Regions from separate parts of the Streptomyces sp. R33 genome, predicted to be linked through region 3. Evidence: riboswitches for the same ligand, from Rfam matches in the RefSeq annotation. Region 3 holds a riboswitch; each other region holds the start of a gene.
What was found. Region 3 has a riboswitch for thiamine pyrophosphate ahead of thiC (phosphomethylpyrimidine synthase ThiC). Riboswitches for the same ligand answer to the same signal wherever they lie in the genome.
Positions count from the first base shown of each region.

Region 1: another riboswitch for thiamine pyrophosphate. It lies ahead of thiO (glycine oxidase ThiO); the one in region 3 lies ahead of thiC (phosphomethylpyrimidine synthase ThiC).
Region 2: another riboswitch for thiamine pyrophosphate. It lies ahead of AB5J51_RS13065 (thiamine ABC transporter substrate binding subunit); the one in region 3 lies ahead of thiC (phosphomethylpyrimidine synthase ThiC).

Region 1 is NZ_CP165727.1:6,175,334-6,180,912, reverse strand. Features, by position in the region: gene metF (methylenetetrahydrofolate reductase [NAD(P)H]) at 1-431, opposite strand, end outside; gene thiE (thiamine phosphate synthase) at 524-1,174, opposite strand; gene AB5J51_RS28440 (Rv2175c family DNA-binding protein) at 1,285-1,650, opposite strand; gene AB5J51_RS28435 (NAD(P)/FAD-dependent oxidoreductase) at 1,730-2,950, opposite strand; TPP riboswitch at 3,054-3,166, shown strand; gene thiO (glycine oxidase ThiO) at 3,164-4,345, shown strand; gene thiS (sulfur carrier protein ThiS) at 4,342-4,542, shown strand; gene AB5J51_RS28420 (thiazole synthase) at 4,548-5,342, shown strand; gene pknB (Stk1 family PASTA domain-containing Ser/Thr kinase) at 5,575-5,579, shown strand, end outside.
Region 2 is NZ_CP165727.1:2,914,162-2,919,740, forward strand. Features, by position in the region: gene AB5J51_RS13060 (iron ABC transporter permease) at 1-1,602, opposite strand, end outside; gene AB5J51_RS13065 (thiamine ABC transporter substrate binding subunit) at 1,674-2,777, opposite strand; TPP riboswitch at 2,862-2,971, opposite strand; gene rlmN (23S rRNA (adenine(2503)-C(2))-methyltransferase RlmN) at 3,030-4,142, opposite strand; gene AB5J51_RS13075 (phosphatidate cytidylyltransferase) at 4,304-5,380, opposite strand; gene frr (ribosome recycling factor) at 5,380-5,579, opposite strand, start outside.
Region 3 is NZ_CP165727.1:4,552,906-4,558,484, forward strand. Features, by position in the region: gene AB5J51_RS20815 (YibE/F family protein) at 1-1,025, opposite strand, end outside; TPP riboswitch at 1,098-1,243, shown strand; gene thiC (phosphomethylpyrimidine synthase ThiC) at 1,238-3,025, shown strand; gene AB5J51_RS20825 (aldo/keto reductase) at 3,146-4,198, shown strand; gene AB5J51_RS20830 (hypothetical protein) at 4,252-5,073, opposite strand; gene AB5J51_RS20835 (metallophosphoesterase) at 5,224-5,579, opposite strand, start outside.

The sequences.
Region 1 (5,579 bases), 1.6 Mb from region 3:
AGGTCGGCCGCGTAGTGCACGCCCTCGGGGTGCGCCAGCCAGGGGCCCATCGGGTCGCCCGGCGGGTCTCCGCGCACGGCGAGCATGTTGCGGATGCCGGCGTCGGCGAACTGGCCGATGACATTGCGCAGCTCGGCGATGGAGTGGTCGACCGCGGTGAGGTGCGCGACGGGGGTCAGGGTGGTGTCGGCGGCGATCTGCTGGGTGGCCTTGACGGTGCCGCCGCGGGTGGAGCCGCCGGCCCCGTAGGTCACGGAGACGAAGCTCGGGCCCACCGCCTCGATCCGGCGCAGCGCGTTCCAGAGGTTGCGCTCGCCCTTCTCCGTCTTGGGCGCCCAGAACTCGAAGGAGTACGACGGGCTCCCGGACGCCAGCAGGTCACGGACCGTGCGTGCACGGTCCGTACGGGTGGAAGCGGTTCCAAGGGCCATACGGGCAGGTTAGACGCGTGTTCGCGGTCACCGAAGCGGTGTCCGCCTTTTGGACACGTTTTTGGACACCTGCACGGGGGTCCTGCGACGGCTTAGGCGGAAACGCGCTCCCGGACCCGCTTGGCCAGGTCGGCGGCGGCCGCACCCGGGTCGGAGGCCTCGGTCAGGGCGCGGACGACCACGATGCGGGTGGCTCCGGCGTCGAGGACCTCGTCGAGGTTGCCCGCGTCGATGCCGCCGATGGCGAACCAGGGGCGGGGCTGCGCCAGCGAGGCCGCGTACCGGACCAGCCCGAGGCCGGGGGCGTACCGGCCGGGCTTGGTGGGGGTGGGCCAGCAGGGGCCGGTGCAGAAGTAGTCCACGCCCGGCTCGGCGACGGCGGCGTCGACCTCGGACTCGGCGTGGCAGGACCGGCCGAAGAGCACCCCGTCGCCGAGGATCGCACGGGCGGCGGGCACCGGGATGTCGCCCTGGCCCAGGTGCAGGACGTCGGAGCCGATGGCGTGGGCGACGTCGGCGCGGTCGTTCACCGCGAGGAGCCTGCCGTGCCGGCGGGCGGCCTCGGCGAAGACCTGGAGGTGCTCGAGCTCCTCGCCGGCCTCCATGCCCTTGTCCCGGAGCTGGACGATGTCCACGCCTCCGGCCAGGACCGCGTCGAGGAACTCGGGGAGGTCCCCCTGCCGCTTGCGGGCGTCCGTGCACAGGTAGAGCCGGGCATCGGACAGCTGGGCGTTCGCGGACATGGGTACCCCCCGGGGTGGAAGCGGTGCACGGGCCGTCCAGGGCCCGTGCACCGCGGATGGATCAGGCGGCCCGGATCACCGGGCCGCTCGGGTCGCTCGGGTCGCTCGGCTCAGAGGGCGAGCGCCTGAGCGCGGCGCTTCACCTCCGTGCCGCGATTCTCACTCAGCGCCTGGACGGGGGTGCCGGGCAGGGTCGGGTCGGCGGTGAAGAGCCATTCCAGCATCTCCTCGTCGGAGAAGCCGTCGTCGCGGAGCACGGTCAGCAGGCCCGCGAGGCCCTTGACGGTCTTGTCGCCGTCGATGAAGGCGGCGGGCACCTGCAGCGCGCGGTTCTCACCGCGGCGTACGGCGATCAGCTGACCTTCCTTGACCAGCTGGCGGACCCGGGTCACTTCGATGTCGAGCATCTCCGCGATGTCGGGGAGGTACAGCCAGGCGGGGACAAGGGCATCGATCTTTGCGTCAATCTCGGTCACGAGCACAAGCCTGCCACCTCGGACCGACACCCGGTACCCGAGCCGACCCGTCCGGGTCTGCGGGCCCCCTCCGCACCGTCTAGACCAGCGCCGATTTCAGCGGGGTCGCCGGGTCGGAGACCTTGGCGGGGTCCACGGGGGCGCCCGTCTCGATCAGCTTCCGGCCCTGCGCCAGGTCCCGCGGCCGACCCACCGCCAGGACCGCGACCAGCGCTCCCGCCCGGAGCCAGCACACCGACCACGCCGCCTCGGCCGGGTCCCCGCGCCACATGAGCTCGTCCGCCCCCGCATGGTGCCCCGCGTACTGCACGAAGCGCCCGAACTGCTCCGACCAGAAGTACGGCACCGGGTCGTAGACCTGCACCGGAGCCGCCGCCACGATGTTCGCCGCGACCACGCGCGGCCCCTGCAGGGCGTTGTCCCAGTGGTGCACCAGCAGCCGCGCCCCGTAGCGCCCCGACGGGAACGACGCGCAGTCGCCGACCGCGTACACCCCGGGCAGGGAGGTCCGCAGGTACTCGTCCGCGGTGACCGAGCCGTCCGGGCCGAGCGCGACCCCCGATTCCGCCAGCCACCGGGTCGCCGGCCGGGCCCCGATGCCCACGACCACCGCGCCCGCCGGCAGCTCCCGGCCGTCCGCGAGCAGGACCCGCCCGGACTCCACCGAGGCCACCTTCGCGCCGGTCAGCAGGGCGGCCCCGGCCTCCTCGTACCAGCGGGCCATGGGGGCCGCGACCTCCGCCGGCAGCGCCCCGGCCAGCACCCGGTCCGCCGCCTCGACCACGGTCACCGCGCAGCCCGCCTCGCGCGCCGCCGTGGCGAACTCGGCGCCGATCCAGCCGGCCCCGACGACCACGGTCGCCGGCGCCTGGGCCAGCACCGGGCGCAGCCGGGCCGCGTCGTCCAGGGTGCGCAGCAGGTGCACGCCCTGGACGCCCTCGGACCCGGGCAGGGTCAGTGGTTCGGCGCCGGTCGCCAGTACGAGCACCTCGTACGGGACCGGTCCCGCCTCGGTGTCCAGCTCGCGCTCGGCGGCCCGCAGCCCGGTGACCTCCACCCCGAGCCGGAGCTCGATGCCCAGCCCCTCGAAGTCCACGTCGAAGGCGGAGTCCTCGGCCTTGCCGAGCAGCACCGCCTTGGACAGCGGGGGCCGGTCGTAGGGCTGGTGGGGCTCGGCGCCCAGCAGGGTCAGGGGGCCGCTCCACCCCTGCTCCCGCAGCGCGACCGCGGTCTGCACCCCGGCCATTCCGGCGCCGACGATGACGACGCCGCTCTGTGTCTGTTCCGTCTGCTCGCTCACACCGCCCAGCCTAGCGATCTGACGCACCGTCAGGAACAGCGGCCGGGGGAACGGCCGGGGAGGCAGCCTTACCCGGCCCCGGCGCCGGGGTTAGTCTGGCCGTCGTACCTATCGCGGGAGTCCGGGCGTACCGGGCTGAGAGGGAGGCTGGACGGCCTCCGACCGTACGAACCTGATCCGGGTCATGCCGGCGAAGGGAGGGGCTGGACGCCCATGCACTCATCTCGGAAGGGATCCGCCAGGGGATCCGACGTCCTCGTCATCGGGGGCGGGATCATCGGCCTGGTCACCGCCTGGCGGGCGGCCCGGCGCGGGCTGCGGACCGCGCTCGCCGATCCGGCGCCCGGCGGCGGCGCCGCTCAGGTCGCGGCCGGCATGCTCGCCGCCGTCACGGAGCTGCACTACGGCGAGGAGACCCTGCTGGGCCTCAATCTCGCCTCCGCCGGCCGCTACCCGGAGTTCGCCGCCGAGCTGGCCGACGCCAGCGGAGGGATGGACATCGGCTACCGCGCCTGCGGCACGCTCGCCGTGGCCCTCGACGCCGACGACCGGCTCCACCTGCGCGAGCTGCACGCCCTGCAGCGGCGCTGCGGCCTGGAGTCCGAGTGGCTCACCGGCCGCGAGTGCCGCCGCCTGGAGCCGATGCTGGCCCCGGGCGTACGCGGCGGCCTGCGCGTGGACGGCGACCACCAGGTCGACCCGCGCCGGCTGGCGGCCGCGCTGCTGGCCGCCTGCGAGGGCGCCGGCGTGGAGATCCACCGGGCGGACGCCGAGCAGCTGCTCACCGCCGCCGACCGGGCCGCCGGGGCACTGCTCGACGACGGTACGGAGCTGCGCGCCGACCAGGTGGTGCTGGCCGCGGGCTCGCTCAGCGGCCGGCTGGCCGGCGTACCGGCGCAGGTGCTGCCGCCCGTACGGCCGGTCAAGGGCCAGGTGCTGCGGCTCGCGGTGCCGGCGGCGTACGCGCCGTTCCTGTCGCGGACGGTCCGGGCGGTGGTCCGCGGCAGCCACGTGTACCTGGTGCCGCGCGAGAACGGCGAGCTCGTCATCGGCGCCACCAGCGAGGAACTCGGCTGGGACACCACGGTCACCGCGGGCGGCGTGTACGAACTCCTGCGCGACGCCCATGAGTTGGTACCCGGCATCACCGAACTGCCGCTGACCGAGACCCGGGCGGGGCTGCGGCCCGGCTCCCCGGACAACGCCCCGCTGCTCGGCCCGACCGACCTGCCCGGCCTGCACCTGGCCACCGGGCACTACCGCAACGGGGTGCTGCTGACCCCGCTCACCGGCGACGTCATGGCGGAGCTGCTGACCACCGGCGTGCTCCCGGAGATCGCCCGCCCGTTCACCCCGCGCCGCTTCAGCGTCGCACGTCAGGAGTCCTACGCATGACGATCTCCGTCAACGGCGAGCCGCGCGAGGTCGCGGCCGGCACCACCCTCGACGCGGTGGTCGCCATCCTGACCGCGGCCCCCTCGGGCGTCGCGGCCGCACTCAACGAGACCGTGGTCCCGCGCGGGCAGTGGCCGCTCACGCCGGTGGGCGAGGGCGACCGGGTCGAGATCCTCACCGCCGTGCAGGGAGGCTGAGCGCGATGGCAGACGACGCTTTCGTGCTGGGCGGCCGGACCTTCTCGTCCCGCCTGATCATGGGGACGGGCGGGGCGCCGAGCCTGGACGTCCTGGAACGGGCGCTGACCGCGTCCGGTACGGAGCTCACGACGGTGGCGATGCGGCGGCTGGACCCGACGGTCCAGGGCTCGGTCCTGTCGGTGCTGACCCGGCTGGGCATCTGCGTACTCCCCAACACGGCGGGCTGCTTCACGGCGGGCGAGGCGGTGCTGACGGCGCGCCTCGCGCGGGAGGCGCTGGGCACGGACTGGATCAAGCTCGAGGTCGTGGCCGACGAGCGGACCCTGCTGCCGGACGGCCTGGAGCTGCTGGACGCCGCGGAGACGCTGGTGGACGAGGGCTTCACGGTGCTGCCGTACACCAACGACGACCCGGTGCTCGCGCGGAAGCTGGAGGACGTGGGCTGTGCGGCGATCATGCCGCTGGGGTCGCCGATCGGCTCGGGGATGGGGATCCGCAACCCGCACAACTTCGAGCTGATCGCGGAGCGGGCGGGGGTGCCGGTGATCCTGGACGCGGGGGCCGGTACGGCCTCGGACGTGGCGCTGGCGATGGAGCTGGGGTGCTCGGCGGTGATGCTGGCGTCGGCGGTGACCCGGGCGCAGTCCCCGGTCCTGATGGCGGCGGCCATGCGCGACGCGGTGTCGGCGGGCCGTCTGGCGTACCGCGCGGGCCGCATCCCGCAGCGCCGCTTCGCGGAGGCCTCGTCCCCGGCCGAGGGCCGCGCCGCCCTCGACCCGGAACGCCCGGCCTTCTGACGCTCCGCTGCGCGGGGCCTTCTCCCCGCCCCGCCCTTTCTCCGTTTCCCGGGCTCTGCCCGGACCCGGTCTTCGGCCCCGGACGGGCTGGAATTGCCGCTGCGCGGCAAGATCCGGACCCGCCGGGGCCGAGCCGCGCGAGGGGCGCGTCGAAAAGGGAGTCACGTCACAGCTGCGCTGCAACAAACCACACCCGGGACGGGACCCCGACCCGCGCTCGTAGAATCGCCGGGTGGA
Region 2 (5,579 bases), 1.6 Mb from region 3:
GGTCTTGTCGGGGCGCAGCCGCTCCAGCACCAGCAGGGAGACCGCGCACACCAGCATCAGAATCGTGCTCAGGGCCATCGCCTGCCCGTAGTTGAGCTCACCGGCCCGCCCCAGCAGCCGCGCCACGGCCACCGGCAGCGTCGGACGGTCCGGCCGCGCGATGAAGACGGTCGCCCCGAACTCCCCCAGCGAGATGGCGAAGGCGAACCCGGCCGCGATCAGCAGCGCCCGCCGCACCAGCGGCAGGTCCACCTCCCGCCAGGCCCTCAGCGGGGACGCCCCGAGCACCGCGGCGGCCTCCCGCAGCCGTGCGTCCACCGCGCGCAGCACCGGCAGCATGGTCCGTACGACGAACGGGACGCCCACCAGCGCCTGGGCCAGCGGCACCAGGATCCACGAGGTCCGCAGATCCAGCGGCGGCTCGTCCAGGGTGATCAGGAAGCCGAAGCCGACCGTCACCGCCGACACCCCCAGCGGAAGCATCAACAGCGCATCGAACCCGCGCACGAACCGCCCCCCGCGCCGGGTCAGTGCCGCGGCCGCGAGCCCCCCGATCAGCAGGGCGATGGCGGTGGCGGCGAGCGCGTACTGCAGGGAGTTCCAGATCGCCTCCAGCGGTGGCACGAGGAACGTTCCGCCGCCGGCGCCCGCGTCCTGGAGCGCCCGGTAGAAGCCGAACCCGTACCCGCCGGGGGCGTCGAAGGACCGCTCCACCAGCACCAGCAGCGGGGCCACGATCAGCAGCGCCACCGTCACCAGCACCCCGCCGAGCAGGGCGCGCTGCCCCGGTCCGCTCGGCCGGTGTGCGGTCCGCGCCGGGTCCACCAGCCGCAGGGCGGTCTCCCGCCGGCGCACGGTCCAGGCGTGGACGGCGAGGATCAGGCCGACCGCCACGAACTGCACCATCGTGAGGACGGCGGCCGTCGGCAGGTCCAGCAGCTGCGCGGTCTGCCGGTAGACCTCCACCTCGAGGGTGGCGTACGAGGGCCCGCCCAGGATCTGCACGACGCCGAAGGAGGTGAAGGTGAAGAGGAACACCATCAGCGAGGCGGCGGCCACGGCCGGTCCGAGCGCGGGCAGCGTCACCCGCCGCCAGGCGGCGAACCGTCCGGCGCCCAGCACGCGGGCGGCCTCCTCCTGGCGCGGGTCGAGCTGCGCCCAGAGTCCGCCGACCGTCCGTACGACGACGGCGTAGTTGAAGAAGACGTGGGCGAGCAGGATCGCCCACACGGTGGTGTCCAGCCGGACGCCCCACAGCTCGTCGAGCAGTCCGCCGCGCCCGACCAGCGCCAGGAAGGCCGTGCCGACCACCACGGTCGGCAGCACGAACGGGACCGTGACCACCGCCCGCAGCAGTTGTTTGCCGGGGAACTCGAAGCGCGCGAAGACGTACGCGCCGGGGAGTGCGATCAGGAGCGTGAGCGCCGTGGACGCGCACGCCTGCCAGGTGGTGAACCAGAGCACGTCGGCGATGTCGGGCCGGGTCAGCACCTCGCCGATCCGGCCGAACTGCCAGCCGTCCTCGGTCTTGATCCCGCGGCCGACGATCGCGGCGACGGGGTAGGCGAAGAACAGCCCGAAGAAGGCGAGCGGTACGGCCATCAGGGCGAGCCTGACGGCCGTACCGCGTACGCCCTCCTTCGCGGGAGTGCTTTCGCGTGCGCTCTGGCGTCCTACTTCACGACGAGCGAGGACCATGTCTTGACCCACTGCTCACGGTTCTTGGCGATGGTCTCCGGAGCGACGTTCTCGGGCTTCTCGATGACCACGCCGTGCTTCGTGAACAGCTCCGGCAGCTTCGCGTCCTTGACCACCGGGTTCACGAACATCTGCAGCGGCATGTCCTCCTGGAACTTCTTGCTCACGAGGAAGTCGAGGAGCGCCTTGCCGCCCTCCTCGTTCTTCGCGCCCTTGAGCAGGCCCGCGAACTCGACCTGGCGGAAGCAGGTGCCGGTGGAGACGCCCGTGGGGGCCTCGGCCGGCTGCGGCTCGCCGTACAGGACCTCGACCGGCGGGCTGGAGGCGTAGGAGACGACCAGCGGGCGGTCGCCCTTGGCCTTCTTGCCGCCCGCGGAGCCCGAGAAGCGCTCGTTGTAGGCCTGCTCCCAGCCGTCGACGACCTCGACGCCGTTGGCCTTGAGCTTGGTCCAGTAGTCCTTCCACCCTTCCTCGCCGTACTTGCCGACGGAGGCGAGGAGGAAGCCGAGGCCAGGCGAGGAGGTCGCCGCGTTCTCGGTGACCAGCAGGTTCTTGTACTCCGGCTTGATCAGGTCGTCCAGCGTCTGCGGCGGGGCGAGCTTCTTGTCGGCGAAGTACGCCTTGTCGTAGTTGACGCAGATGTCGCCGGAGTCGATCGGGGTGACCCGGTGCTCCTTGTCGAGCACGTACTCGGGCTTCACGTCGGCCAGGCCCTTGGCCTCGTACGGCGTGAAGATCCCGTTGTCGAGGGCGCGCGAGAGGAGCGTGTTGTCGACACCGAAGAAGACGTCGCCGCGCGGGGAGCCCTTGGTGAGGATCTCCTGGTTGAGTGCGGCGCCCGCGTCCCCGGACTTCAGGACCTTGACGGTGTAGCCGCTCTGCTGCTCGAACTCCTTCAGGACCGTGTCGGTCACGTTGAAGGAGTCGTGGGAGACGAGCGTGACCGTCTTGGGCTTCGGCGACCCGCTCGCGCCGCCCTCGGACTTGTCCTTGGCGTCGCCGCCGCCGCAGGCGCTGAGCGTGGCGACGCCGAGCGCGGCCGCGAGCGCTGCGCCCGCGAACTTCTTGGTGGTGCTCACTGGTGATTCCTCCTGGGATGACCAGGAGAAGACGCGGCCCTGCCCGGCGCTCAGTGCGAGCGGTCGCCGGGCAGGGCGCAACAGCTTGAGTGATGACCGAACTTCCTACCCCGAATGACCGGGGCGAGGTTCAGAGGGTCTGCGGATGACGGTTACCGCACTCTCAGCGCTGTGGCGCTCCCCTGTCGGAATATGCAATTGGTTCGGCCACAGGGTACCCCGTGGCCGAACCGGGGCGGAGGAAACCGCAGGCTAGCGCTCCGAGGCCGCCAGCTGGCCGCAGGCTCCGTCGATCTCCTGGCCGCGGGTGTCGCGGACGGTCACCGGCACGCCGTGGCGGGCGATGGCCTCCACGAAGGCCTTCTCGTCCTCGGGACGCGAGGCCGTCCACTTCGAGCCCGGCGTCGGGTTCAGCGGGATCAGGTTGACGTGGACACGCTTGCCCTTGAGCAGCCGGCCGAGGAGGTCGCCGCGCCAGGCCTGGTCGTTGATGTCGCGGATCAGCGCGTACTCGATGGAGATCCGGCGGCCCGACTTCTCCGCGTACTGCCAGGCCGCGTCGAGTACCTCGCGGACCTTCCAGCGGGTGTTCACGGGGACGAGGGTGTCGCGCAGCTCGTCGTCCGGCGCGTGCAGCGAGACCGCGAGGCGGCACTTGAAGCCCTCGTCGGCGAACCGCAGCATCGCCGGGACCAGGCCGACGGTGGAGACGGTGATGCCGCGCTGCGACAGGCCCAGGCCGTCGGGCTCGGGGTCGGTGAGGCGGCGGATCGCGCCGACGACCCGCTTGTAGTTCGCCAGCGGCTCGCCCATGCCCATGAAGACGATGTTGGACAGCCGGGCCGGGCCGCCGGGGACCTCGCCGTCGCGCAGCGCGCGCATGCCGTCGACGATCTGGTGGACGATCTCGGCGGTGGACAGGTTGCGGTCCAGGCCCGCCTGGCCGGTGGCGCAGAACGGGCAGTTCATACCGCAGCCGGCCTGCGAGGAGATGCACATGGTGACCCGGTCGGGGTAGCGCATCAGCACGGACTCGACGAGCGTGCCGTCGTGCAGCTTCCACAGGGTCTTGCGGGTGGTGTCGTCGTCGCACGAGATGTGCCGGATGACGTTCATCAGCTCGGGCAGCAGCTCCTGCTGGAGCTTCTCGCGGGAGCCCGCCGGGATGTCGGTCCACTCGGCCGGGTCGTGCGCGTACCGGGCGAAGTAGTGCTGCGAGAGCTGCTTGGCCCGGAAGGGCTTCTCACCGATCGCGGCGACCGCCTCGCGCCGCTCCTCGGGCGTGAGGTCGGCGAGATGCCGGGGCGGCTTCTTGGCTCCGCGAGGGGCGACGAAGGTGAGCTCTCCCGGGACGGGGCGGGCCATGGCAGGTACTCCTCGTAAGACGAAAGGCGCGCCGCAGAAGCAGCGCGCCTTTCAAGAGTAACCGCCCGGACCCACCCAAAGCCTTCGGACGTACGTCGCCCCCGCTCAGCGGGGTCCCCCCGGTGAACCGCCCGCCGGCCGGAACCCGCGGGAGCCCGGTTTCAGCCGGTGCCGACGAAGGCCGCCAGCAGCAGCCACACCACCGGGGCGGTCGGCAGCAGGGAGTCGAGCCGGTCCATGATGCCGCCGTGGCCCGGCAGCAGCGTGCCCATGTCCTTGATGCCCAGGTCCCGCTTGATCATCGACTCGCCGAGGTCGCCCAGCGTGGCGCTGACCGCGACGGCGAGACCGAGCAGCAGGCCCTGCCACCAGGCACCCCCGTCGATCAGGAACTCCATGCACAGCGCGCCGGCCCCCATCGCGAAGGCCACCGCCCCGAACAGCCCCTCGCGGGTCTTGCCTGGGCTGATGCGCGGCGCCAGCTTGTGCTTGCCGAAGCGCCAGCCCACCGCATAGGCCCCGGTGTCGCTGACCACGGTCAGCAGCAGGAACGTGACCACGCGCTCCGGACCGTCGTCGGCGGTGAGCAGCATCGCGACGAAGGTGGCCAGGAAGGGCACGTAGAACGCCGCGAAGACGCCCGCGGTGACGTCCTTGAGGTAGTCCTCGGGCGGTTCGGTCATCCGCCAGACCAGGACCGCCAGCGCGGTCAGGGCCATGGCCACCCAGGCGCCCTCGGCCCCGCGGACGTATCCGGCGATGACCATGGCGGCGCCGCCGACCGCGAGCGGGACGAGCGGCGCCTTGATGCCCTTCTTCTCCTGGAGCCGGGAGGTGAGCTCCCACAGGCCCACGACGACCGCGACGACGATGACGCCGACGAAGACCGCCTTCACGATGAACAGCGAAGCGAAGATCACCGCACCGAGGCCGACACCGACCCCTATGGCGGCACGCAGGTCTCGCCCCGCCCGCTTCTTCTGCGGCGGGGGCGAGGCGTCCTGCGGTGCCTGCGAGGGCGGAGGCGGGGGGCTGGGCATGGGCTCCTGCGGCGGCGTCTCGGCGCGGAACGGGGGGCCGCCGTCGGCGGCGGCCCCCCGATCGCGTGCTTCCCGGTCGTCGAAGTCACGGCCGGCGGCATCGGGCACGATGGGCATGGGCCGAGTGTGCGGGCCCACCAGCGCATCGTATGCGGGACCCGCCGGAACCTGCTCCGTGGCCCAGGGAGAGTCGTTCATCAGACCTCGAGGAGCTCGGCTTCCTTGTGCTTGAGCAGCTCGTCGACCTGCGCGACGTACTTCGCGGTGGTGTCGTCGAGCTCCTTCTCCGCGCGGCGCACCTCGTCCTCGCCGGACTCCTTGTCCTTGACGAGCTTGTCGAGGGCGTCCTTCGCCTTGCGGCGGATGGAGCGGATCGAGACCTTGGAGTCCTCGGCCT
Region 3 (5,579 bases):
GAGGTCTGGGTGACCGTCACATCGTCGAGCACCCCCAGAGATCCGATGATCACGCCTGCAAGCAGCAGGCCGCTCATGTCGATGTCCGGGTAGAGCCCGTGGATCAGGCCGGTGTTGTCGTCGGTGTTGCCGCTCAGGAACGCCCAGTCGACGAACACCGAGCCCAGCAGCCCGATCAGCAGCAGCGAGACGAGCGTGCCCAGGACGGCGACGGAGGTACGGGCGCTCAGTCCGTGGCACATGTACAGCGCGATGAGCATGATGGCGCTGGCGCCGATGACGGCAACGAGCAGCGGGTTCGAGCCCTGCAGGATCGCCGGGAGGATGAAGAGCGTCAGCACGCCGAAGCTGACGACCAGCGCGACCAGCGCGAACACGCCACGCATCCGGCCGACGACGACCACCGCCACGGCGAAGAGCCCGGCCAGCACCGCCAACGGCAGCTTGCGGTTCACGTCGATCACGGAGTACTGGAGATCCCGGGGCGCGTCCGGCGCGTATGCGACGACCACCTCCTGGCCGTTCTCCAACTGCCGTGGAGCGCCCGGCTGGACGATCTCGAAGAAGGTGCGGCCCTTGTCGGATCCGGTGCCGACCTCGATGGTGGCCTTCTTGCACTCGCCGGTCTGCGCGGCCTGGGCCTCGCGGCCCTCCGGGGTGGAGACGTTGCCGGTGGGCGGCACCTGCGAGGCGTTCACGGATTTGCAGTCGACCTGTTCGAGCGCGACGACCCGGCCCTGCTGGGTCTGCCGGTCGAACCCCACCCCGGAGCGCTCGTGGGCGGGAGCGCCGCCCGGCCAGAGCACCACCATGCCGGCGAAGACGGCGACGGCGAAGGGGATCAGTACGGCCGCGATGACCTTGCGCAGGTGCTTCGAGACGGGCGCCGCCGGCCCGTGGCTGTGGGAATGACCATGGGAGTGGCCCTCGGAAGGGCCGTGGTCGTGCCCGGCGGCCGCGTGGGCGTGGTCGGTGTGACCCGTGGGCTCGGGGTGCTTGGGGGGAGTCTGCGGCGAGGACGTCACCGGCAGATCATCGCAAGAGTTGAGGGGGCCCACTGTTCAGCACGCCACAGATGACGCTAGCGTGGGGGCACCTTTGCACAACGCGGGAGCTCGGAGCACCGGGCTGAGAGGGCGCTGATCACCGTACGCGCAGTACACATGCGTACGGGAAGAGGCTGCGTCGACCGCCGAACCTGTTACCGGGTAATGCCGGCGTAGGGAGATCAGGTCTCATGACCATTCAGGACGCACGCACGCCTGCCGTCAGCCAGGACGCCGACGGCCAGACCGAGCGCCAGCCGGGCTGGCACAAGGGCTACGTGGCGGGCTCCCGGCCCGACATCCGGGTGCCGGTCCGCCAGGTCCACCTCACCAACGGCAAGGACGTGACGCTCTACGACACGTCGGGGCCGTACACCGACCCGCAGATCGAGACCGACGTGCGGCGCGGCCTGCCGCCGCTGCGCGAGAACTGGATCATCAGCCGCGGCGACACCGAGGAGTACGCGGGCCGTCCCGTGCGCCCCGAGGACGACGGCATCAAGCACACCTCGCCGCGCGGTGGCCTGAAGAACCTCGACGCGGTCTTCCCGGGCCGCCCCCGCCAGCCCCGCCGGGGCCGTGGCGGCGCTGCCGTCACGCAGCTCGCGTACGCCCGCCGCGGTGAGATCACCCCGGAGATGGAGTACGTCGCGATCCGCGAGAACGTCTCCCCCGAGGTCGTCCGCGAGGAGATCGCCGCAGGTCGCGCGGTGCTTCCCGCGAACGTGAACCACCCGGAGATCGAGCCGATGATCATCGGCAAGCGGTTCCTGGTGAAGGTCAACGCCAACATCGGCAACTCCGCTGTCACCTCCTCCATCGAGGAGGAGGTCGACAAGATGACCTGGGCGACCAAGTGGGGCGCCGACACGGTCATGGACCTCTCGACCGGCCGCAACATCCACACCACCCGCGAGTGGGTGCTGCGCAACTCCCCCGTGCCGATCGGCACCGTGCCGCTGTACCAGGCGCTCGAGAAGGTCGACGGCCGCGCCGAGGACCTGACCTGGGAGATCTACAAGGACACGGTCATCGAGCAGGCCGAGCAGGGCGTCGACTACATGACGGTCCACGCCGGCGTGCTGCTGCCCTACGTGCCCCTGACCGCCCGCCGCAAGACCGGCATCGTCTCGCGCGGCGGCTCCATCATGGCCGCGTGGTGCCTGGCGCACCACAAGGAGAACTTCCTCTACACGAACTTCGAGGAGCTCTGCGAGATCCTCGCGACGTACGACGTCACGTACTCGCTGGGCGACGGCCTGCGCCCCGGCTCCATCGCGGACGCCAACGACGCGGCGCAGTTCGCGGAGCTGAAGACGCTGGGCGAGCTGAACACGATCGCCAAGCGGCACAACGTGCAGACCATGATCGAGGGCCCGGGCCACGTCCCGATGCACAAGATCAAGGAGAACATCGACCTCCAGCAGGAGATCTGCGAGGAGGCGCCGTTCTACACGCTCGGCCCGCTGACCACGGACGTCGCCCCGGCGTACGACCACATCACCTCGGGCATCGGCGCCGCGATGATCGCCTGGTGGGGCACCGCGATGCTCTGCTACGTCACGCCGAAGGAGCACCTGGGCCTGCCCAACCGTGACGACGTGAAGACCGGCGTCATCACGTACAAGATCGCCGCCCACGCGGCGGACCTGGCCAAGGGCCACCCGGGCGCCCAGGAGTGGGACGACGCCCTGTCGGACGCGCGGTTCGAGTTCCGCTGGGAGGACCAGTTCAACCTGGCCCTCGACCCGGACACGGCCCGTGAGTTCCACGACGAGACGCTCCCCGCCGAGCCGGCCAAGACCGCGCACTTCTGCTCCATGTGCGGTCCGAAGTTCTGCTCGATGAAGATCTCCCAGGACATCCGCCGTGAGCACGGCGGAGACCTGAAGGCCGATGAGATCGAGGCGGGCATGGCGGAGAAGTCCGCCGAGTTCGCGGCGAGCGGCAACCGGGTCTACCTCCCGCTGGCGGACTGACCCGACCGCCGTGGTGGCGCTGCTCCGGGGAGGAGGAGGGGACTCCCCAGAGCAGCGTCCCCGGAACGGAATTGCTTGCGCTGGAGTGCACTCCAACTCCTACAGTGCGGCCCCATGACCATGAGATATCGCAGTCTGGGCGGGACCGGCATAGAGGTCAGCGCGCACTGCCTCGGCACGATGATGTTCGGATCGGTGGGGAACCCGGACCACGACGAGTGCGCCCGGATCATCCATGCCGCGCTCGATCAGGGCATCAACTTCGTCGACACCGCGGACATGTACTCCGCAGGGGAGTCCGAGGAGATCGTCGGCAAGGCGCTGAAGGGGCGGCGCGATGACGTCGTGCTCGCCACCAAGGTCCACTTTCAGATGGGGGAGGGACGCAACCGCAGAGGGAACTCGCGGCGGTGGATCGTGCAGGCCGTCGAGGACAGTTTGCGGCGGCTGGACACCGATTGGATCGACCTCTACCAGGTGCACCGGCCCGACCACTCGACGGACGTCGAGGAGACCCTCTCGGTCCTCGGAGACCTGGTGCGGGCGGGCAAGATCCGTGCCTTCGGCTGCTCCACCTTCCCCGCCGAGGAGATCGTCGAGGCGCATCACGTCGCCGAGCGGCGGGCTCTTCCGCGGTTCCGGACGGAGCAGCCCCCGTACTCGATCCTCGCGCGCGGGGTGGAAGCCTCCGTCCTGCCGGTCGCCCGGCGGTACGGGATGGGCGTACTGACCTGGAGTCCGCTCGCCTCCGGCTTCCTGTCCGGAAAGTACCGGCTCGGCGGGCCCGTCGACATGAGCTCGGGGAGGGCGGCGCTGACGCCGGCGCGCTTCGACCCGGCGATCCCCGGCAACGTGGCGAAGCTGGAGGCCGTGGAACAGCTCCTCGAGCTCGCCGACGGCATCGGCTGCACGCTGCCCGAGCTGGCGGTCGCCTTCCCGGTCGCGCATCCCGCAGTCACCTCGGTGATCATCGGCCCGCGGACCATGGACCAGCTGAACTCGCTGGTCAAGGGTGCCGGACTGGTCCTCGACGACGCGGCACTCGACCGGATCGACGAGATCGTGCCGCCGGGGACGAACCTCTACCACCCGGACGGCGTGTGGCGCCCGACGGCTTTGACCGACACCGCGCAGCGGCGGCGCGCCCCGGGGGACCGGTCGGCGGGCCAGTAGCCGTACAGCGCGATGTTTCACGTGAAACAGGGACGGACTGCCCACCTGGGCCGTCAGGACGTCTCGGTCTCCGGGCCGCCGAAGTCGGGGCCGGTGAAGTCCGGAGGCGAGTAGCCGGGCCGGGGTCCCTGTGAAGCGGATCCCGGGCTGGTGAAGTCGGGCCGGGAGTATCCCAAGTTGGGGATGCGCCCGGCCTTCGGCGTGCGGGGGGCCGGATACACGGGCCCCGCGCTCGGATCGGCCAGCGCGTCCCGCAGGAACGGCAGGATGCCCCGCTCCAGCAGGGCGTGCCGCCAGGCCTCGCGGGCCTGCGCAAGCTCGTCGGGTATCGCACCGTCCTCGGCCACGACCTCCGTCGCGCGGTTGCGGACGGCCGTCACCAGCAGCCCGATCACCGCGAACAGCAGCGAGACCACGGTCAGTGCGCCGAAGAGCCAACCCGCCGTCAGCATCGTGTCGGCGAAGGCGGGTTCGGGCTCGATCGCCTTCAGGGTGTACCCCACCAGCAGGAAGATCAGCATCGCGGTGCCCGCCAGGACCGGCGCGAGCACCGCGACCACGGCGCTGACCCCGGCGCCGTCGTCGCCCTCGTCCTGCCCGGCACTCCTGTCCGCACCCGCCGATCCGGGGGTGGACAGGGCCTCGTCGCGCCGTTCGCCGCGGAGTTTCACGTAGTGGTCGTACTCGGCCGCGGCCGCGGCCGTCAGCAGCGCGCTGGCCCCGACGGCCATCGTGCGCAGTTGTTCGGCGTTCAGCCGTTCGCCGAGCGCGGCGAGCTCGGGCCGTTCGTGTGCGGTACGCAGCGCCTCGTCGAGGAGCCGATCGAACTCGGGTCGGTCTTCGGTCAGCAGGTGCGGAGCGCTGTTCATGTGCATCCCCCGATGCTCCGTGGGGACCGGTTTGCCCGCGTAGACCCGGGCGCCGGCACAAACGGAGGAGAGCCTGCTACGGATAGGGCGATGGTAGAGCGCCCATGCCACGCCGTGACAGGGGCTTTCCTGAAATTACCCCCCTTCTGATAACCCTCAGTCGCTCAGCGGGAGTTGCACGACCAGCAGTTTGCCCGCCATCGTGACCCCGCCGTCCATGGCGATCGCGAGTCCGTCCGCATACACGTGCGGTCCGGTCACGGCCTCCGGGCCGCGGGACTCGTCGCCGTCCTCGGTGCCCACCTCGCCCAGCAGGTACGGGATCGGGCTGTGCCCGTGCACGACCCGGCCGCCGCCGTAGGTGTCGAGGAGGTCGCGTACGGCCTGGGGGCCGGTCTCCTCGTCGCGGAAGGCGAACCGCTTGGTGAACTTGCGGAAGAGGTCCCAGGTGATGTCGGCGTCGTTGCGGTTGAGCAGCTCGTGGATGGTGTCGTTGACGTCCTCGATGGAGT